2 regions of the Streptomyces sp. NPDC048434 genome follow, and region 2 is predicted to be linked to the other one. Evidence: riboswitches for the same ligand, from Rfam matches in the RefSeq annotation. Region 2 holds a riboswitch; the other holds the start of a gene.

Region 1 (10,886 bases), on a different contig from region 2:
ACGGCGTCCGCCCACGCCTGGTGGACCCACGTCAGCGGCCCCGGTACCAAGGCCAAGGTCACCATCTGGCTGCAGATGAAGTCCGGCAGGACGTGGCACTCGGTCGCCAAGAACGCGAAGAACCTCAAGTCCGGCAACGGCGGCAGCGCCCGTCGGGTCGTCGCGCGCAAGAAGTGCGCGAACAGCAGCAAGCACCAGTGGCGCACCATGATCGACGTCGACCTCATCGGCGTGGCCGACTCGCCGGAGAAGGCCTACACGAAGCCGGTCACGGTCAAGTGCGGCGTCTGATTGTCTAGTTCTGCCATTCCATCCGCTTGATCCAGGAGTACGACCATGAGTGATACCGGTCCGGGCGCCACCCTCATCGTGGGACTGCACGGCGTACTGGACCGGTATCCCTGGATCGACCGGGTGAGCGCCGAGTTCGACCTCGACGAGGACGTCTTCAGCCTCGCCGTGAAGCGGGCGTCCGCCTATGCCTGGAGTTCCACCGCCCTTACGGACAAGCCCGCCGACAACCTCTGGGACCACAACGACGCGGACGGCGACTGGACGCAGGACGGCCAGGTCCATCAGTTGGCCTGGCTGCAGTCGTCGCTTCCCCGGCCCGTGAACACTCCGGGCAAGAAGCAGCGCGCCCGCCGCCTCCCGATCCTGCCCGTCATCACGGTCCTCTCGGACGCGCTGCGCCGCGTCGGCACCATCCGCCTCACCGGCACACACGCCCTCGTGCCGCTGCACCGCGCCGGGGACGCCCGCATCGAACTCGCCGAAGTGGCCGACTGGTTCGCCCTCGCCGACCCGTCCGGCGCGGCCTCGCTGACGGTCACCGTGTCCGCCCTGCCGTCGGCCAACCTCGCCGCACGGGCCGCCGAGATCCGCGAAGCGGCACTTGAACGCACGTATCAGCACATGACGGTGGAGGTCTTCAAGCCCGCCGGCACGACGACTCCGGGGCTCGCCGGTCCTCTCGCCGGGGAGGTGCAGGCCGAGGGCTTGCGCCGGGCGCTCGCCTTCCGCTGCGGCGTGCGGGAGTGGTCCACGGATGTGGCCGCGTGGACGACCGAGGTGTTCGCGGACTCGATCCGGGCGGTGACGGGACTCTCGGGCCTGATCCTCATCACGGTCTCTTCGGAGGTCTGAGATCCGTGGGCAGGGGGATGCATCCCCCACTCGCTGAGGCCGGCAGGGCTCGGAAAGCCCCGGCTCACCCCTCCGGATACCTCCGCGGCGTCCACACCACCTCGGTCCCGTCGTCGCGCCGTACCGCCTGGGTCTGGGACGAGCCGACGATCAGGAGCGTGCGCATGTCGACCTGGAGCGGGTCCAGGTCGGCCAGGTGGACGGTGCGGACGGATTCCCCGGGGCCGCCGATGTCGCGGGCGAGGATGACCGGGGTGTCGGGCGCGCGGTGTTCCAGGAGGAGTTCGCGGGCCTTGCCGACCTGCCACGTACGGCTGCGGGAGCCGGGGTTGTACAGGGCCAGGGCCAGATCGGCGCCCGCGGCCGCGTGGAGGCGTTCGGCGATGACTTCCCAGGGCTTGAGGCGGTCGGAGAGGGAGATGACCGCGTAGTCGTGGCCGAGGGGGGCGCCGGCGCGGGCGGCGGCGGCGTTGGCGGCGGTGACGCCCGGGAGGACGCGTACGGGGATGGCGCGGTACGGGTCCTGGGAGGCGACCTCCAGGACGGCGGTGGCCATGGCGAAGATGCCCGGGTCGCCGCCGGAGACCACGGCCACCCGACGGCCGCGCCGGGCCAGGTCGAGGGCGAGTTCGGCGCGTTCGGACTCGACCTTGTTGTCAGAGGCGTGGCGGCGCTGGCCGGGACGTACCGGGACGCGGTCCAGGTAGGTGGTGTAGCCGACGAGGTCTTCGGCGGCGGCCAGGGCGCCACGGGATTCGGGGGTCAGCCAGAGCGGGCCGGCCGGGCCGGTGCCGACGACGACCACCTCGCCGGGCTCGTCGAGTGACGCGGCCAACTCGTCGGTGCTGTCCGGCGATGCGGCTACCTCGCCGGGACCGTCGGCCGACGTGGACTCGCCGGTGCTGCTGCCGGGCTGCGCGGCCACCTCACCCTCGGCGCGTGTGGCCATCGCCGGCGGCGGAACGTCCGCGATACGGCTCGGCACGACGCTGACCGAGAAGTACGGGACCGTCTCCGCGTCGATGTCCGCCAGCTTCCGCGTGCGCTCGCCGGGCATGGTGGCGCGCTCGACGTAGTGGGCCTCCGGCAGGCGGCCGGCGCGTTCCATGGCGCGGCGGACGGTGGGGAAGGTGCGGCCGAGCTTCATGACGACGGCGGTGTCGGTCGAGGCCAGACGGGCGGTCAGTTCCTCCTCCGGGAGCGTGCCGGGGAGGATCGTCAGGACCTCGTCGGCCTCGGCGAGCGGCTTGCCCAGGCGGGCCGCGGCGGCGCTGATGGAGGTGACGCCGGGGATGACCTCGGTCGGGTAGCGGTGGGCCAGCCGCTTGTGCATGTGCTGGTAGGAGCCGTAGAAGAGCGGGTCGCCCTCGGAGATGACGGCGACGGTGCGGCCGGCGTCGAGGTGGACGGTGAGGCGGGCGGCCGCGGACTCGTAGAACTCGTCCAGGGCGCCCCGGTAGCCGCCGGGATGGTCGGTCGACTCGGTGGTGACCGGGTAGACCAGCGCCTCCTCGATGTGGTCGGCGCGCAGATGCTCGGCGGCGATGGAGCGCGCGATCGAGCGTCCGTGCCGGGCGCTGTGGTACGCGATGACGTCGGCGCCGGCGATGACGTCGACCGCCCGGACCGTCATGAGGGACGGGTCGCCGGGGCCGAGACCGACCCCGTAAAGGCGGCCGGGGCCGGCCGTCGTCGCGACGCTGCCGTCACCGGTTGCCTGCTGCTCGCTCACGCTTACTCTTCCTCGCTTGCCATGGCGTTGATCGCGGCCGCGGCCATGGCGCTGCCGCCCCGGCGTCCGCGCACCACGATGTGGTCCAGCTTCGACGGATGGGCGATCAGCGCGTCCTTGGACTCGGCGGCGCCGATGAAGCCCACGGGTATGCCGATGACGGCGGCCGGGCGGGGCGCGCCTTCCTCGATCATTTCGAGGAACCGGAAGAGGGCGGTGGGGGCGTTGCCGAACGCGACCACGGCGCCTTCCAGCCGGTCCCGCCACAGCTCCAGGGCCGCGGCGCTGCGGGTGGTCCCCCTCCGGGCGGCCAGGTCCGCGACCGACGGGTCGGCGAGGGTGCACAGCACCTCGTTGCCGGCCGGCAGCCGCTTACGGGTGACGCCGCTGGCGACCATGTTGGCGTCGCAGAGGATCGGCGCACCGGCGTGCAGCGCCTTGCGGGCGGCTGCCACCACGTCGGGGGTGAAGGCCAGATCGCGTACCAGGTCGACCATGCCGCAGGCGTGGATCATCCGGACCGCGACCTGGCTGACGTCGGCGGGCAGCCCGGCGAGGTCCGCCTCGGCGCGGATGGTGGCGAAGGACTGGCGGTAGATCGCCGCACCGTCCTTCTCGTAGTCGAACGCGGTCACTGTGGCCTCGGGGTTGTCGGGTGCGGGAGGGCTCGGGGGGATCGGGGGACTCGGGTGATTCATGGGGTGGGGCATGGGGCTTCGGGGCGGTTCATGGGGCCGGGGGCGGGGCCGCCGCGGTGTGTGCGGTGTCCGGTGCGGTGTCCGGACGTACCAGTGCTACCCGGTAGCCCTCCGCCGTGGCCAGCACGTCGACCCAGGTGCCGTGCGGGTGACCGCAGCGGCGTGCGCAGCCCGACCAGTACACGGGGACACCCTCGGGAGGCGGGCCGGTGGGTGCTTCGTCCGGGACGGCTGTGCCGGCGGCGACGGCGGCCGTGGCGTCGGCGCGTACGTCGGTGAGGGACTTGGCACAGCCGGGGCGGCCCGTACAGGCGCCCAGGCGGTGCCAGGGGGAGGCCGGGTCGGTGATCAGTCCGGCGGTGGTGAGCTCCGCCAGCCGGCCGGGTGCCGCGGCGGCCGGCAGTCCGGGCAGGACGATGCCGCGCCACGGGGTGAGGCGCAGTGCGCCGGCGCCGTCGTCGGCGGCGATCGCGGTCAGCAGCCGCCATTGGGCCACCGACAGCCGGCCCAGCGGCGCCAGGACCGAGAGCGCCCGGTCGCCGTCGGGGCCCTCGACGATGCCGGGGGCGGAGGAGTCCGCATACGGCGGGGAGGTGCGGGTTCCGGGTGCGGGAGCCTCGGGCACGTACGCGGCCCCGATGCCCGCCGACCGCAGCGCGTCGGCCACGTCCAGGGCGCTCAGCCCGTGCCCGTCCGGGAGTTCGCGGACCCGCCAGGCGCCGCTGCCGCTCGCCCCGGCGGCGGTCAGGAAGGCCTCGGCGGCGGTGAGCGCGGCGCGCGGTACGTCCGGGCCGGCGATCCGCAGCGCCGCCGGATCGTCGCCGACCCGCAGCAGGGCGCTGCCCGCCGGTCCGGTCCGGTCCCCGTCCGGTTCTGCGAGCAAGCTCACATCTCCGCCGAGCGCCGCCACATCGCCCCGTCCGTCGTCCACAACGAACAGGAAACGGCCGGAGAGGGCGGTCGCTGACTCGCTCGCACAGAGCAGTGCGTCCAGCTCACGGGCCCACCGTCGCACGTCAGAAGGGGTGTGCCGGTCCAGTCCGGCCAGCGGGGAGGCGAGGATGTTGCGGATGCGTTCGTGGCGCTCGGAGGGCAGCAGACCGGCGTCGCGCAGCAGACCGGCGAGCCGGGCGCCGCAGTCCTCCGCAAGGCCGCGGAGCTCGGCGTTGCCGCGGGAGGTGAGGGAGAGGTGGCCGTCGCCGAGCAGTTCCGCGGCGTTGGCCAGGACAGTGGCCTGACGGGCCGTCAAATCTCCGGCGGGTACCCGGATACGGGCGAGATTGCCGTCGGCGGCCGTATGCAGCCGCAGCGCTCCCGGGCAGGCGTCACCGCGGTCGCGCAGAGGCGGTGCGGCGGCCTGCGGCCGTGTCGAGGGGGAGGGCGGCATGGCCGCGAGCATACCCACGGGGGTGGGCGCCGATCCGGGCCGGATCCGGCCATGCACCCGGCCCGCCGCGTGCACGCCCCCGTCCCGCCGCGGCCTGCCAGGAGGCCCGCTTACCTCGCCCGGCCACAGCCCTTACTATGCAGGTCGGTGGGTCGGCTGGCCCGCCGACGCCAGCGACGGCGCAGGGTCCTACGGCCCTAGGGAGGAAGCCCGGTGAGAATCCGGCGCGGTCCCGCCACTGTGAACCCGGCCTGCCGGGCGAGCCAGGAACTCCCGCCGTCCTTACGACCACCCGGGGCGCGGACACCCCGAGGAAGGCCTGCGCTCGCATGCTTCTGCTGCTGTCGACCTCCGACACCGACCTGCTCAGTGCCCGCGCGGCCACGGGTCCCGTGCCGTACCGGCTCGCCAACCCCGCCCGTCTCGACGTCGCCGAGCTGCCCGCACTGCTGGAGGGCTGCGACCTCGTCGTCGTGCGTCTCCTCGGCGGGATCCGGGCCTGGGAGGAGGGCCTGGAGGTGCTGCTCGCCGAGGACCAGCACCGGCCGGTCGTCGTGCTCACCGGTGAACAGGCCCCCGACGCCCAGCTCATGGAGCAGTCCACGGTCCCGGTCGGCATCGCGGCCGAGGCGCACGCCTACCTCGCGCACGGCGGGCCCGCCAATCTCGACCAGCTCGCCCGCTTCCTCTCCGACACGGTGCTGCTGACCGGTCATGGCTTCGAGCCGCCCGCGCCCGCCCCCAGCTGGGGCCCGCTGGAGTGGGAAGCCCGCAACGAGACCGGCCCGCTGATCGCCGTGCTCTACTACCGCGCCCACCACATGAGCGGCAACACCGGCTTCGTACGGACCCTGTGCGAGCAGATCGAGGCGGCGGGCGGCCGTGCCCGCCCGCTCTTCGTCGCTTCCCTCCGTGCCCCCGAGCCGGAGCTGATCGAGGAGCTGCGGGCCGCCGACACCCTGGTCACCACGGTCCTCGCCGCGGGCGGCAGCAAGCCCGCCGAGGCCTCCGCCGGCGGCGATGACGAGTCCTGGGACGCGGGCGCGCTGGCCGCCCTCGACGTTCCGATCCTGCAGGCCCTGTGCCTGACCGGGCCGCGCAGTGCCTGGGAGGAGAGCGACGAGGGGCTGTCGCCGCTGGACGCCGCCTCGCAGATCGCCGTCCCCGAGTTCGACGGCCGGCTGATCACCGTTCCGTTCTCCTTCAAGGAGGTCGACGAGGACGGTCTGCCGGTGTACGTCGCCGACGCCGAGCGCGCCGCCCGGGTCGCCGGCATCGCCGTCCGGCATGCCCGGCTGCGCCACATCCCGGCCGCCGAGAAGCGCCTCGCCCTGGTGCTGTCCGCGTACCCGACCAAGCACTCCCGGATCGGCAACGCGGTCGGCCTGGACACCCCCGCCAGCGCCGTCGCGCTGCTGCGCCGTCTGCAGGCCGACGGCTATGACTTCGGCACCGAAGAGGTTCCCGGCCTCGTGTCCGGCGACGGCGACGAGCTGATCTACGCCCTCATCGAGGCCGGCGGCCACGACCAGGAGTGGCTGACCGAGGAGCAGCTCGCCCGCAACCCGGTCCGTATCCCGGCCGCCGACTACAAGCGCTGGTACGCCACGCTCCCGCAGGAACTGCGGGACTCCGTCGAGCAGCACTGGGGGCCGCCGCCCGGCGAGATGTTCGTCGACCGCAGCCGCAACCCCGACGGCGACATCGTGCTGGCCGCCCTGCGCCGCGGCAATCTCCTCATCCTCATCCAGCCGCCGCGCGGCTTCGGCGAGAACCCGATCGCGATCTACCACGACCCCGATCTGCCGCCCTCGCACCACTACTTGGCGGCGTACCGCTGGATCGCGGCCTCGGCCGACGACGGCGGATTCGGCGCGGACGCCATGGTCCACCTGGGCAAGCACGGCAACCTGGAGTGGCTGCCCGGCAAGAACGCCGGGCTGTCCGCGGCCTGCGGCCCGGACGCCGCCCTCGGCGATCTCCCGCTCGTCTACCCCTTCCTGGTCAACGACCCGGGCGAGGGCACCCAGGCCAAGCGCCGGGTCCACGCCACCCTCGTCGACCACCTCGTCCCGCCGATGGCCCGCGCCGAGTCCTACGGCGATATCGCGCGCCTGGAGCAGCTGCTCGACGAGTACGCGGCCATCTCCGCCATGGACCCGGCCAAGCTGCCCGCGATCCGCGCCCAGATCTGGACGCTGATCCAGGCCGCCAGGCTCGACCACGACCTGGGCCTGGAGGCCCGCCCGGACGACGAGGGCTTCGACGACTTCCTGCTGCACGTCGACGGCTGGCTGTGCGAGGTCAAGGACGCCCAGATCCGCGACGGTCTGCATGTCCTGGGCGGCGCACCGGCCGGCGAGGCCCGCGTCAACCTCGTCCTGTCCATCCTCCGCGCCCGCCAGATCTGGGGCGGTACGTCCGCCCTGCCCGGTCTGCGCGAGGCGCTCGGTCTCGACGAGTCCGCCGCGACCCGGACGACCGCCGACGAGGCCGAGGCCACGGCCCGCGCGCTGGTCCAGGCGATGGAGGACGCGGACTGGGACCCGGCGGCGGTGGCCGGGACCGCCGAGGGGCACCCGGCCGCGGTCGCCGACATCCTCGACTTCGCCGCCCGCCAGGTCGTCCCGCGCCTCGCCGCCACCACCGACGAGATCGACCACGCGGTGCACGCGCTGAACGGCGGTTTCGTTCCGGCCGGTCCCTCCGGCTCCCCGCTGCGCGGCCTGGTCAACGTCCTGCCGACGGGCCGTAACTTCTACTCCGTCGACCCCAAGGCCGTCCCCTCCCGCCTCGCCTGGGAGACCGGCCAGGCCCTCGCTGACTCCCTGCTGGAGCGCTACCGCACCGACAACGGCGACTGGCCGCAGTCGGTCGGTCTGTCCCTGTGGGGCACCAGCGCGATGCGGACCAGCGGCGACGATATCGCCGAGGCCCTCGCCCTGCTGGGGGTCCGCCCCGTATGGGACGACGCCTCGCGCCGGGTCAACGGCCTGGAGCCCATCGCGCTGGCCGAGCTCGGCCGCCCCCGTATCGATGTCACCCTGCGCATCTCCGGCTTCTTCCGTGACGCCTTCCCGCACGTCATCGGCCTGCTCGACGACGCAGTACGGCTCGCCGCCGGCCTGGACGAGCCCGCGGAGTCCAACTTCGTACGCGCCCACGCCCAGGCCGACCTGGCCGAGCACGGCGACGAGCGGCGCGCCACCACCCGCATCTTCGGCTCCCGTCCGGGGACGTACGGCGCGGGACTGCTCCAGCTGATCGATTCCCGCGACTGGCGCACCGACGCCGACCTCGCCGAGGTCTACACCGTCTGGGGCGGTTACGCCTACGGCCGCGGTCTCGAAGGCCGGCCGGCCCGGGACGAGATGGAGACCGCCTACAAGCGCATCGCGGTCGCCGCCAAGAACACCGATACCCGCGAGCACGACATCGCGGACTCCGACGACTACTTCCAGTACCACGGCGGCATGGTCGCCACCGTCAAGGCGCTCAAGGGCAAGGCCCCGGAGGCGTACATCGGTGACTCCACCCGTCCGGAGACGGTCCGCACCCGCACCCTCGTCGAGGAGACCTCCCGGGTCTTCCGCGCCCGGGTGGTCAACCCCCGCTGGATCGAGGCGATGCGCCGCCACGGTTACAAGGGCGCCTTCGAACTCGCCGCGACCGTGGACTACTTGTTCGGCTACGACGCCACCACGGGCGTGATCGCCGACTGGATGTACGACAAGCTCGCCCAGACCTACGTGCTCGACCCCGAGAACCGCGACTTCCTGCAGGAGGCCAACCCCTGGGCCCTGCACGGCATCGCCGAACGCCTCCTGGAGGCCGAATCCCGCGGTATGTGGGAGAAGCCGGACGCCGAGACGCTGGCGGCCCTGCGGCAGGCGTTCCTGGAGACCGAAGGGGAGCTGGAGGGGGAGGACTGACGCCGGGGGCGGGGTCCGTCCCGTCCCGGTCGGCAGGCGGCCGGGGCCCGGAGACCGGGCCCGCTCGGCCGTCCCGGCCCCGCCCGATGCCACGGCATCAGGCGGGGCGTGCGGTGATGTCCCCGTTGCTGGTGGTCAGGTCCAGGTGGAAGCGTCCCGCCGGGTCCTGGGCGACACCTATGTGCTTGTCCCCGTTGCTGGTCTCCGCGGCTACCCGGTACGGACCCTTCGGCAGCCGCAGGGTGATGCCGCCGTTGGACGTCTTCGCCCGGACGCTCTGGGCGCGGGCCGGGGTGAGATCGATCGCCCCGTTGGAGGTCTCTGCCGCGATGCGCTTGCCGGACAGGCCGCGTCCGGTGATCCGGCCGTTGGAGGTCCGTGCGTCGACCGTGCCGGCCACGCCGTCCAGGTCGATGGTGCCGGAGCTGGTCGTCACCTTCACCGGGCCCACCTGGGTCAGATCCACCGAGCCGGACGAGGTCTCGCCGCTGACCGGGATGCCCGCGGGCAGCTCGACGGTGTAGTCCACCGAGCAGTTCTTGCCGCAGCCGGTGAGCACCAGCACACCGTCCTCGACCCGGTGGGTGGCCCCCTTGGGCCGGTCGCCGTGGTACGTCACCGAGCGGTGGACCGAGACCTTGCCGCCGCCCTTGCCGCCGTGCACCGTGAGGCCGCCCGAGGTGCTGTCCAGCCGGACGGCCGTGATCTTCTTCGACACCACGGCGTCGTCTCTGAAGGTCTTCCCGGGCAGCAGTCCGCATGCGCTGATGCCCACTGACCCGATGGCGGCCATCGCGACGATCCCGATGAAGCGGACGCGCTTGCGCATGAAGTCCCCCGGAAAGCTCGGTAGTTGGTGAGGCGAGGGGGCGCCCGCCGCCCGGTTCCCCGCTACGACGAGGCTAGGGCGGCGTGCGGCGGCTCCACCATGAGGAAAACCCCCGGATCGAGGTGTGGCGGGCCCCAGGTGCGGCCCGCGGACGCCGGTGCGAGGATTTTCGTGGGGGCGGTTCATGTGCTGTTTATGGGGCGGACGAGGAGGCTTCCGGTGACTGGCACGAAGACATGGAACGCCGAGATCAGCATCACCGAGACCGACAGCGAGGTCCGGGCCGAGGCCAGGCTGCGTGGCAAGGACGGCGGGCAGATGGTCGGCCAGGGAGCGGCTCGCTGTAACCCCGCCGACGAGAACGTCCCGGCCATCGGGGACGAGCTGGCGGTGGCCCGTGCGATGTCGGACCTCAGCCATCAGCTGCTGCAGCGCGCCGCGCACGACATCGAGGTGCACACGGCCCGGCCGGTGGAACGCCTGCACGCCTGAGGGACCCGGGCCGTCGGGGCCCGTCCGGCGGATCGTGGACGGGCCCCTGTCGGCATGACGGAGGGCACGCGGTCGGCACGGAGCACGGCGCAGGCCGCAGCAGTAAGCAGAGTGGTGCGCACACGTCGGCAGGACGCAGTGCGCCGGGCCGACGCGGTTCCTCAGGGCATGTCCGCCGGGAAGTCCGGCCCGATCGTCAGCGTCACGGCGCCCGGCGCCGCCCCGGCCGACTCCGTGGCCTTGGTGCCGGGGAGGCGGGAGGCGAGCACCTCGCTCTGCGTCTTGAGCGCGGCCGGGTAGGTGACCGTGGTCTTGTCCGTCGCCGGGGCGTTGCCGGTGCCGGTGACCGTGAAGCCGAGCTTGCGCAGCTGGTCGCCGGCGGAGGCGGCCCGGCCGGGGGCGCCGGTGCCGTTGAGGACGCGGACCTGCACGGAGCGCGCGGTCACCGGGTTCTTGGCGGCCTCGGCGAGCTTCTTCTTGCCGGCGGCGCCGATCTCGCGGTCGTGCGCGAGGTCGCTGAAGAGCCGGCCGGCCTGCGGATACTGCCAGACCACATTGGCCTTGTCGGTGGGGACGTCGGCCTCGCGGTAGTAGTTGGGGATGGTCAGGAAGGTGAGGCGGTCGGTGGGGATGTCCTTGACGGTCGCGGCCAGGTCGTAGAGCGGCTTGA
Region 2 (10,886 bases):
GCGCCCGCCTGGCGGAGTTCCTGCCCAACCCGGACCACCGCACGTCCCCGCTGCTGACCCTGACCGCCGAAGGGCGCACCACATTGCGCAAGATCACGGCGCGCGCCGAGGCGGCCCACAAGGCTCTCGCCGCGCACCTTCCCGAGCACGATCTCGCCGCCGCGCGCGCCGTCCTGCAACGCCTCACCGAGGAGGTACGGAACCAGGGAGCCGGCCAGGTGCGGGACCCGGAGTGAGCGCGGAGGCGACGCCCCGGGCTCCGGCTCCCGCTACGGCTCCCCCACCTCGCCCGGATGGCGTACGCGCCGCGCCGCCAGGCTGCCGAGGAAGCCGGTGACCAGCCCCCAGGCGAGGCCCACGCCCACCAGCCGCAGGAGTTGCGGGTCCACGGTGACCTCGCCGCCCAGGTCGCCGCCGAGGTCACCGATGCCCAGCAGGGAGAGCCCGTAGTGGGCGGAGATGCGGGTGAGCAGTCCGACGACGAGCAGGGTGAGCCCCAGCGCGACGGCCATCTCGACGGCGTGCCGCCAGGCCGGCAACCGGGCCGGGGAGCGGACCGCCGCGGTGAAGGCGGCGACGAGCAGCACCACGGCCGCCACCGCCACCAGCAGCCAGGCCCGGCCGTCACGCTCCGCCAGCGAGCCGAGGTCGAGGGTCTGCTTCCCGTGGGTACGGAGCACCTGGTCGAGGATGTGCGGCAGGGGCAGTTTGATGCCCTTGTCGACATGCCCCACCCAGGCTCCGCCGGTGCCGATGCCCAGCGCCATCCAGGCGAGGTTCGGCAGCCCGAGGAAGATGACGGCGAACGTCTCGGCCGGGCGCCCCTTGGTGAAGAGCTCGACAACGGCGATGACCAGCCCGATCACGACATAGCCCAGCAGCGTCAGCAGCATCGCGAAGGCGGGTGGCCGTACGGAGGACTGGAAGTGCAGCAGCTGGGGCGAGAGCGGGGCCCGCCGCGAGACGACGAAGGTCAGCACGAGCAGCGCCAGCACCCACAGCAGTCCGAACCCGAGGGTCGCGGGCACATCGGCGTGGAAGCCGACGGTGGGGGTGGCGCCCAGGTCGGCGCCGAGCTGATCGGCGAGGTCGTTGCCGACGGAGATCCGGAAGCCGTGCCGGGCGGCGAGCGTGAGCAGCAGCAGAAGCACCAGCCAGCACACCGCCGTTCGGACGATCCGGCCGAGCAGCTCCCGGGTGCCGGCCACCGCCCGGTGACGCAGCGGCAGCAGGAAGACGGCGGCGGTCACCAGCGCACCGGCGAGCGTGACCGACAGCGGTACGACGTCCAGGGCGGCATCGGCCTGCGCAAGGCCGCCGACGTCGCCGTAGAGACCGACCGAGCCGCCCGCCGCGACCAGCACGGTGGCCGCGACCACGGAGGGGAACGCCCCGCCGGGAAGGTCCGCCGCGCCCGCCGCCCACAGGCCGAGCGCGGCGACCACGATCATGGTGACGATGCCCGCCAGGGCCGTGCCCAGCGCTTGCGCCCAGAACCGGACGGCGGGCGGTGCGCCGCGGCGGCGCACCGGGCCCGGCGAACCGGCCGACGCGGGGCCTCGCATCTGGCTCACGCTCTCTCCTGCCGGTCACGGGACCGCGTACCAACGATCCGCCTGGAAGGACACCTTGGCCGCCCCGCAGGGAAGGAAAATGCAGGAAACGGCCATGTGGCGCAGAACGCCTGTCCCGATACTTGTCCCGCATCCACGGCATGCACGCACCACCGTAAGCACCGGCGGGCCGCCCCGCTTGCGGACGGTGTCGCCCCCGGGCACACAATGGTCACGACCTTGACAAAAGCGGGCGAATTTCGCATCGCCGGATGGCCCACCCGCGACGGAAGAGGTACCCGTGACATCTCCACCGCCGCCTGACAGCCACCCGACCGGACCACCATCGGGCCCGCTCTCCGGCCCGTCGTCCGAGCCCTCGCACGAGCCGACTCGGGTGAGTCCGGAACCGGGGCGGACGCCGCCGACGGAGCCCACCGCGCCGGGATCCGGCACTCCCCCGGGCGGGTCCGGCGGGGGCGACGAAGGCGGCGGGGGCGGTGGCGGCTCCGGCCGTGGTGGGGGCGGCGGGGCGGCCGGGGGCGGCAGACCCTGGTGGCGGTCCGCGCCGCGGGTCGCGATCATCGCGGCCGCCGTGGTCGCAGCGGTGATCCTGACGGTCGTACTCACCCGGCCGGGCGGCTCCGGCACCGGCGAGGTGTTCGCCGAACCGGCCGGCTCGACCGGCCGGGACCCGGTCACCAAGTCGACGGCGAACGAGTCCTCCCCGGCCCCTTCCGCCACGCCCAAAAAGCCGTCCGGCGGCGGGAACAGCACCTTCCAGGGCGCGACGCCCGGCCTCTACGGCGGCACCCGGAAGAGCGCGAGCTGCGATGTCGAGAAGCAGATCACCTACCTGAAGGACGCCCCCGCGAGGAACCGGGCGTTCGCCGGCGTCCTGGGCAAACAGCCGGCTCAGATCCCGTCCTATCTGCGGTCGCTGACGCCGGTGCAGCTGGGCTATGACACCCGGGTCAGCAACCACGGCTTCAAGGACGGCAAGGCCACCACCTTCCAGTCGGTCCTGCAGGCCGGCACCGCGGCCATGGTGGACTCGTATGGAGTGCCGCGGGTGCGCTGCAAGTGCGGGAACCCGCTGACCGAGCCGACACCTCTCAAGGGCGGGGTGAAGACGGTCGGCACGAAGTGGCCCGGATACCAGGCCTCGAACGCGGTCGTCGTCACGCCCGCAAAGACCAAGATCAAGGAATTTGTGCTGCGCGACCCGAAGACGGGCACGTGGTTCAAGCGCCCCGAGGGCGGCACCGGCACCACGGACACCCCGACGACCCCGCCGGCCGAGACCCCCAGCGGCCCCACCACCTCCGAGCCCCCGCCGAACGGGTCGCCGTCGGCCGGTGAGACCTCGTCCGGGACCTCCGGCCCCTCGACCCCGGGCACCGGTACGGCCACCCCCGGGTCTCCGACGGACACCACGGGAGGGTCCGGCACCACCGGCGGGCCGACCGGGCACTCCCCGAGCCCCGGGGGCACGCCCGGCGGCGGGTCACCGGGCGGCGGGTCGCCCGGCAGCGGTGGGTCACCCGGCGGCCGGGCTTCACAGCCGGGAGGCGGCAAGACACCGCCGTCCACCTGACAGCAAGCGCCCCGTACGGGAAAGCGGCGGGCAGCCGGAAGGCCGCCCGCCGCTTTCCTGCTGCACGGCTTTCCTGCTGCGCGGCTTTCCTGCTGGGCTGCTGGGCTGCTGGGCTGCTGGGCTGCTGGGCTGCTGGGCTGCTGGGCCACCTTCGCCGCATGCCCGATGTCGAACTGTGTCCTAATCATCCGGCGCACCGGACAACCTCCGAAGCGGAGAGACCCTCTGCCTATGCGGCGGGTGCATTGGCGGCCCTTGACGGTTATCCCCGCACAGGGCCGGGCTCCGCCACTGTCAGTTGTTCTGCTTTGCAGGGGACCCCCGTGCACGCCGGACCACGCCGCCACCCCGCCTGGTTGATACCCGCCCTGATAGCGGCGGGCACGCTGTTGACCGCGTGCGGGGCGGGTGCCGACGCGCCGGAGGCGGGGCAGCCCGCGGCGAAGGTGACCGTCACCCCGGCCGCCGGAAACACCTCGGCCAAGCTCGGCTCGGAGATATCCGTACGGGCCGACGGCGGAAAGCTCACCTCGGTCGAGGTCAAGGACGACAAGGGCGGCACGGTCACCGGGAAGCTCGCCGGTGACGGCGTGTCATGGAAATCGGACGGCAAGGTCAAGCCCAAGACCACCTACACCGTGCGGACCAGGACGAAGTCGTCGCAGGGCAAGGAATCCGCGGCCACCTCGGAGTTCACCACAGAGCAGGCCGACAAGGTGAACAAACTCACCAACACCCCCTCCGGCGGGCAGACCGTGGGCACCGGAATGCCGGTATCGATCCTCTTCGACCACCCGATAGCGAAGGACCGGCGCGCCGAAATCGAGAAGGCGCTGAAGGTCACCACCCAGCCGAAGGTCCAGGGTGCGTGGGGCTGGGTCAAGGACTACTCCGGCAAGGACCGGATCGACTGGCGCCCCAAGGATTACTGGCCCGCCGGCACCAAGGTCTCCGTCAAGGGCGCGCTGTCCGGGATCAACTCCGGTGACGACGGCGGCTGGTTCGCCCGCGACTACAACTTCGGCTTCCGTATCGGTGCCGACCACAAGGCCGTCATCGATGTGCCCTCGCACACGCTGACCATGTACGAGAACGGCAAGAGCGTCGACAGCATCCGCGGCTCCGCGGGCTCCCCGCAGGACCCGACCCGCGGCGGGGTGCACACCGTACGCAGCAAGAACGCGGCCGAGACGATGGACTCCGCCACCATCGGCCATGGCGACGAGTGGAGCCTGGACTCCAAGTGGGTCACCCACCTCACCGCGTCCGGGACCTTTCTGCACTCCGCCCCGTGGAACAAGTCGATCGGTGTGGACAACAACAGCCACGGCTGCTTCGGCATGACCACCTCGGACGCCAAGAAGATCTACGACTTCCTGCCGATCGGCTCCACGGTCGAGGTGAAGGGCACCAGCAACACCAACAGGACCGACGTCGGCAACGGCCTGGAGGTCTGGCAGGAGAGCTGGACGCAGTGGCAGCAGCGCAGCGCGCTGCAGCACTGACCCGGGCGGCGGGCACTCATCTGCGGTGTCTGCGGGGGCTGCGGGTGCGGGTGAGCAGCAGGAAGAAGGTGGCCAGGACGGCGACGGCCTGACCCAGTGCCGCGAGCCTCTTGTCGCTGCTCCAATCCGGTTCGTACATGTCCGGGAGCGGTCCCGGCGCGCCGATGTCCACGTAGGTGTAGAGGAGCAGCAGCGCGAGTCCGCCCGTCGCGACGAGCCAGGCGAAGGTGTCGGCCGCCGGCCGGCGCCAGGCCAGGACGAGCAGGGCGGCGAGCGCGGCCAGCGCGGCCTCGACACGGAAGAGCATGCCCTGGCTGATGGTTGCCGTGACCCCGTCGTACCGGCCGGCGAGCCGGGCGTGGACGTAGGCGTCCAGGGCCAGGCCGGCCGCCGCCAGCAGCCGTGCGATACCGCGGGCGACGCGGCCGGACCGCCCGCGCTCCGGGACGGAGTTGTCTGGTGCCACGGCTTCTCCAAGCCTCTCGGTGAGCGGCGGTAGCCGGGTCAGCGGACGGTGAGCCGGCCCTTCATGTACGGGTGGATCGTGCAGACGTAGGGGTAGCGGCCGGGCTTGGCGGGCGCCGTGAAGGTGACCGTCCGGCCCGGCTTGATGCTGCCGGTGTCGAAGGCCTTGGCGCCGGTGGCCGTCACGGTGTGCGTGGTGGAGTCCTCGTTGACCACGGTGATCCTGGCGCCGGGCCGTACGGACAGGGCGGCCGGCTTGAAGGCGAAGTCCTTGACGGTGAGCCGGGTGCCGGCCGGTGCACCGGGGCTCGGCTGCGCCGTGGGGGTGCGGGATCTCGACGGGGCGGTGCCGCCGCCGGTGTGCGAGCAGCTGCCGAGGCCCGTGGCGAACAGGGCGACAGCAGCCACGGCGACGGCCGTCCTGGCGGTCTTCCTCATCGGGCGTCCGTCTCCTTCGGTCCGGCCGGTCCGGCCTCGGCGGGCCGCACACCTCAATAGACCGCAGACGCCGCCGCCCGGCCATCCGGGCGGCGGCGTTCGGCGTACCGGGCGGACGGCAGGGCGGGCGGCGGGCGCCGACGCCGTTCCGTACGCAGCGAGGCCGTACCGGTCAGCGGATCTCGCTGGTCGTACGGCGATAGGTGGAGCGCCGGTCCTCGATCTCGGGCCAGCGGTCGCCGTAGACGTTCTCGGTGATGCCCGGCTCCCGCAGGAAGTCGTGCGGGAAGCCCAGCGGTACCGCGCTGCTCCGTTCGAGCCGTGCCAGCGCGTCGGCGTCCAGCGTGACATCCACCGAGGCGAGGTTGTCCAGGAGCTGGCTCTCCTTGGTGGCGGCGATGATCGGGATGATGTTGCCGGGCCGGCTGCGCAGCCACGCCAGCGCCACCTGCGCCGGGCTCCAGCCGCCCTGCTCGGCGATCTCCAGCACCGCGGTGACGGTCCCCTCCGCGTTGTGGTCCCGTTGGCCGTCCTCGCCGACGATGTCCAGCCGGCCCGTCTCACCGCGGCGGTACTTGCCGGTGAGCCGGCCGCCCGCGAGCGGTCCCCACGCCAGTACGGCCAGGTCGAAGGCGCGGGCCTGCGGCAGCAGTTCGCGCTCCGGCGTCCGCTCCAGCAGGTTGTAGCGCAGCTGCGAGCCCGCGAACGCGGTCCAGCCGCGCAGCTCGGCGAGGGTGTTCGCCTGCGCGATCTCCCAGGCCGGCCAGTCGGAGACGCCGATGTAGAGCACCTTTCCCGACCGCACCATGTCGTCGAGCGCCCGCATCACCTCCTCCACGGGCGTGAAGTTGTCCCGGGCGTGCACCCACAGCACATCGAGATGGTCGGTGCGCAGCCGCTCCAGGCTCTCCTCCACCGACCGGACCAGGTTCTTGCGGTGGCTGCCCGCCGCGTTCACATCGCCCTTGCGGGTCGCGCAGGTGTACTTGGTCGCCAGGACGAAGCGCTCCCGCCGGCCTTCGAGCAGCTCGCCCAGGATCCGTTCCGAGGCGCCGTCGGTGTAGTTGTTGGCGGTGTCGATGAAGTTGCCGCCCGCGTCCGCGTAGGCGTCCAGGATCCGGCCGCTGGTGTCCTTTCCCGCGCCCCAGCCCCAGTCGTCGCCGATGGTCATGGCGCCCAGGCTCAGCTCGCTCACCCGCAGACCGGTCCTGCCGAACAGTGTGTAGCGCACGTGGTTCCCTTCGATCGGCGCAGCTCTCCGGTGCTGCGCTCACGCTAGGAGCTGGAGCGCGCTCCAGCGCAAGGCGCGGCGTTGACGGCATGCCCTAGGGTGGCGGGAGCAACTGGTTCGCCCTGTCCGCCAGGCAGGCGCGTCGCAAGAGGGAACTCCGGTGGAAATCCGGGACTGCCCCGCAGCGGTGAGTGGGAACGACCGCCGTCATACGCACTGGGCCCGGCCGGGTCTGGGAAGCGACGGCCAGTAGATGTCCGCCCTTGGTGGATGTGCCCATGAGTCCGAAGACCTGCCAGTGCCCCCGTGCGACCGGTGCGCGGGGAGATCTCGGTGACCTCGAGGGCGGGTCGGCGGACATCAGACGGGCACATACGGCGGGAATGCGCCGGGGCCCGTCCGGTTTGCCGTCCCTTCGCGCCCCCGACCCGTCCCGTGGTCCATGGAGGCATACTCGCGAAGGAGAGTTCCGTGACCAGCACGTCCGCAGCCGCGGCAGCACACGCCACCGTGCACGGCTACCCCCGTCAGGGGCAGCACCGTGAACTGAAGAAGGCCATCGAGGGCTACTGGAAGGGCCGCGTCAGCGCCGACACCCTCCGCAGCACCGCCGCCGGGCTGCGCCACGGCAATTGGCGGCAGCTCGCCGAGGCCGGTGTCCACGAGGTGCCGACCGGTGACTTCTCGTACTACGACCACGTGCTGGACACCAGCGTGATGGTCGGCGCGATCCCCGCCCGGCACCGCGCCGCGCTGGCCGCCGACCCGCTGGAGGGGTACTTCGCGATGGCCCGCGGCACCCAGGACGTGGCGCCGCTGGAGATGACCAAGTGGTTCGACACCAACTACCACTACCTGGTACCGGAGTTGGGGCCCGACACGGTCTTCGCCGCGGACTCCGCCAAGCAGGTCGCCGAGCTGACGGAGGCACTCGGTCTCGGGTTGGCCGCCCGCCCGGTGCTCGTCGGGCCGGTCACCTATCTGCTGCTGGCCAAGCCGGCGCCCGGTGTCGCGCCCGATTTCGATCCGCTGACGCTGCTCGACCGGCTGCTGCCCGTCTACGCCGAGGTGCTCGCCGACCTCCGGGCGGCCGGCGCCGACTGGGTGCAGCTGGACGAGCCGGCACTGGTGCAGGACCGCTCCCCCGCCGTCCTGAACGCCGCGGCCCGCGCCTACCGCGGCCTCGGTACGCTCCCCGACCGCCCGCGGCTGCTGGTCGCCTCCTACTTCGACCGGCTGGGCGAGGCGCTGCCGGTGCTGGCCAAGGCGCCCGTCGAGGGGCTGGCACTGGACTTCACCGGCGCCGCGGCCGGCAATCTCGGGGATCTGGCGGCGGTCGGCGGGCCGCCCGGGAAGCGGCTGGTCGCCGGTGTGGTCGACGGCCGCAATGTGTGGATCAACTCCTTCGAGAAGTCGCTGGCCACCCTGGGTACGCTCCTCGGCCTGGCCGACCGGGTCGATGTGTCGTCCTCCTGCTCGCTGCTGCACGTCCCGCTGGACGCCGCCGCCGAGCGCGACATCGACCCGCAGATCGCCCGCTGGCTGGCCTTCGCCCGGCAGAAGACCGCGGAGATCGTGACGCTGGCGCGCGGCCTGGCGCAGGGCACCGACTCCATCGCGGCCGAACTCACCGCCAACCGCGCTGACTTGGCTTCCCGGGCCGGTTCGGCGCTCACTCATGACCCGGTGGTACGCGCCCGTACCGCCGCCGTCACCGACGCCGACGGCCGCCGTTCGCAGCCGTACGCCGAGCGGGCCGCCGCCCAGCGCGCGCACCTCGGGCTGCCGCTGCTGCCGACCACCACCATCGGCTCGTTCCCGCAGACCGCCGAACTGCGCACCGCCCGCGCCGATCTGCGGGCCGGGCGGATCGACACCGCGGGGTACGAGGAGCGCATCTCGGCCGAGATCCGCGAGGTTCTGGCCTTCCAGGAGAAGGCCGGTATCGATGTGCTGGTGCACGGCGAGCCGGAACGCAACGACATGGTCCAGTACTTCGCCGAGCAGCTCACCGGCTACCTCGCCACCCGGCACGGCTGGGTCCAGTCGTACGGCACCCGCTATGTCCGCCCGCCGATCCTGGCCGGGGACATCTCCCGCCCCGAGCCGATGACGGTCCGCTGGACGACCTACGCCCAGTCGCTCACCGACCGGCCGGTCAAGGGCATGCTCACCGGCCCGGTCACCATGCTCGCCTGGTCCTTCGTCCGCGACGACCAGCCGCAGGGCGAGACGGCGCGCCAGGTGGCGCTCGCCCTGCGCGACGAGGTGAACGACCTGGAGGCGGCCGGGAGTTCGGTGATCCAGGTCGATGAGCCCGCGCTGCGCGAGACGCTGCCGCTGCGTGCCGCGGACCGTGCGGAGTATCTGGCCTGGGCCACCGAGGCATTCCGTCTCACGACCGGCGGGGTCCGTCCGGACACCCAGATCCACACCCATATGTGCTACGCGGAGTTCGGCGACATCCTGCAGGCCATCGACGACCTCGACGCCGATGTCATCAGCCTGGAGGCGGCCCGCTCCCATATGCAGGCCGCCCGGGAGCTCGCCACGGCCGGCTATCCGCGCGAGGTGGGCCCCGGCGTCTACGACATCCACTCGCCGCGCGTACCGGGCGTGCACGAGGCAACCGCCATGCTGCGTGAGGGACTCGACGCCATCCCGGCCGAGCGGCTGTGGGTCAACCCCGACTGCGGTCTGAAGACCCGCGGCTGGCCCGAGGTGCGGGCCGCCCTGGAGAACCTGGTCACCGCGGCCCGCGAGGTCCGTGGGGGTCTGCCCGGCGCGGCTTCCTGACCGCGGGCGGGCCGGGGCCGGCGCCCGTGGGGGGTGCCGGCCCCGGCCCGTCGCTCACTGGAGCCGCGAACGGTGGCGGCTGTAGCAGAGGTACACGGCCAGCGCCACGGCGAGCCAGCCGGCGAACAGGAGGTAGGTGGGCAGCGGCAGGCCATAGAGCAGATAGCCGCAGAACGCCACCGAGAGCAGCGGCACCACCGGATAGCCGGGCACCTTGAAGCCACGGTCGAGACCGGGCGCGGTACGGCGCAGGATGATCACGCCCACCGAGACCACGGTGAAGGCGACCAGGGTGCCCAGGCTGGTCAGATCCGCCAGGACGTCCAGCGGGAAGACCGCGGCCAGTACGGCGACGAACCCGCTGACCAGGACCGTGCCGAGCACCGGGGTCCCGGTGCGGGGGTCGACGCGGTGGAAGACGGCGGGCAGCATCCCGTCGCGGCCCATGGAGTACAGGATCCGCGTCTGCCCGTAGAGCACCACCAGGGTGACGCTGACGATGGACAGCACCGCGCCCGCCGACAGCAGCACCCCCGGCCAGCCCGCCCCGGTGACCTTCGCCAGGATCGCCGACAGCCCCGCCTCCTGGCCCGCGAACGCGGTCCACGGCTGGGCACCCACGCCGACGAGGGCCACCAGCACATAGACGGTGGTGACCGCCAGCAGCGCACAGATGATCGCCAGCGGGAGGGTCCGGCGCGGGTTGCGGACCTCCTCCCCGGCCGTGGAGACCGCGTCGAGTCCGATGAAGGAGAAGAAGACCGTGGAGGCGGCGGCGCCTATCCCCGCCATGCCCATCGGGGCGAAGGGGTGCAGATGGGCCGGGTCGAAGCCGGTGACGCCCAGCGTGACGAACAGCGCCAGCACCGCCAGCTTGAGCAGCACCATCACGGTGTTGACCAGCGCCGACTCCTTGGCGCCACGCACCAGCAGCAGACCGCACAGCACCACCAGCACGGCGCCGGGCACATTGAGAATGCCGCCGTCACCGGGCGGCGCGGAGATCGCCGCGGGCATCTGAACGCCGAAGACCCGCTGGGTCAGATCGTTGAGGTACTGGCCCCAGCTCACCGCGATGGCCGCGCCGGAGACCGCGTACTCCAGCAGCAGGCACCAGCCGACGGCGTACGCGGCGAACTCGCCGAGCGTGGCATAGGCGTAGGAGTACGACGACCCGGAGACCGGTACGGCGGAGGCGAGTTCGGCGTAGCACAGGGCGGTGAGCGCCGCGGCCACGGCACCGATGACGAAGGAGAGGAGGACGGCGGGTCCGGCCTCGGGGACCGCGGCGTTGAGGGCGA

What was found. Region 2 has a riboswitch for cobalamin ahead of metE (5-methyltetrahydropteroyltriglutamate--homocysteine S-methyltransferase). Riboswitches for the same ligand answer to the same signal wherever they lie in the genome.
Region 1: linked by a shared signal. The riboswitch ahead of cobN (cobaltochelatase subunit CobN) and the one ahead of metE (5-methyltetrahydropteroyltriglutamate--homocysteine S-methyltransferase) in region 2 are both predicted to bind cobalamin.

Annotation. Positions count from the first base shown of each region.
Region 1 is NZ_JBICXQ010000023.1:89,657-100,542, reverse strand. It holds gene ACGFWI_RS25935 (hypothetical protein) at 1-291, shown strand, start outside; gene ACGFWI_RS25930 (hypothetical protein) at 337-1,146, shown strand; gene ACGFWI_RS25925 (precorrin-2 C(20)-methyltransferase) at 1,211-2,878, opposite strand; gene ACGFWI_RS25920 (precorrin-8X methylmutase) at 2,881-3,513, opposite strand; gene cobG (precorrin-3B synthase) at 3,605-4,963, opposite strand; cobalamin riboswitch at 5,130-5,255, shown strand; gene cobN (cobaltochelatase subunit CobN) at 5,293-8,895, shown strand; gene ACGFWI_RS25905 (DUF4097 domain-containing protein) at 8,993-9,724, opposite strand; gene ACGFWI_RS25900 (DUF1876 domain-containing protein) at 9,944-10,216, shown strand; gene ACGFWI_RS25895 (LCP family protein) at 10,378-10,886, opposite strand, start outside.
Region 2 is NZ_JBICXQ010000001.1:418,648-429,533, reverse strand. It holds gene ACGFWI_RS01975 (MarR family transcriptional regulator) at 1-236, shown strand, start outside; gene ACGFWI_RS01970 (streptophobe family protein) at 270-1,574, opposite strand; gene ACGFWI_RS01965 (DUF6777 domain-containing protein) at 2,149-3,150, shown strand; gene ACGFWI_RS01960 (Ig-like domain-containing protein) at 3,474-4,655, shown strand; gene ACGFWI_RS01955 (hypothetical protein) at 4,672-5,121, opposite strand; gene ACGFWI_RS01950 (cupredoxin domain-containing protein) at 5,160-5,558, opposite strand; gene ACGFWI_RS01945 (aldo/keto reductase) at 5,731-6,789, opposite strand; cobalamin riboswitch at 6,886-7,104, shown strand; gene metE (5-methyltetrahydropteroyltriglutamate--homocysteine S-methyltransferase) at 7,261-9,585, shown strand; gene ACGFWI_RS01935 (APC family permease) at 9,640-10,886, opposite strand, start outside.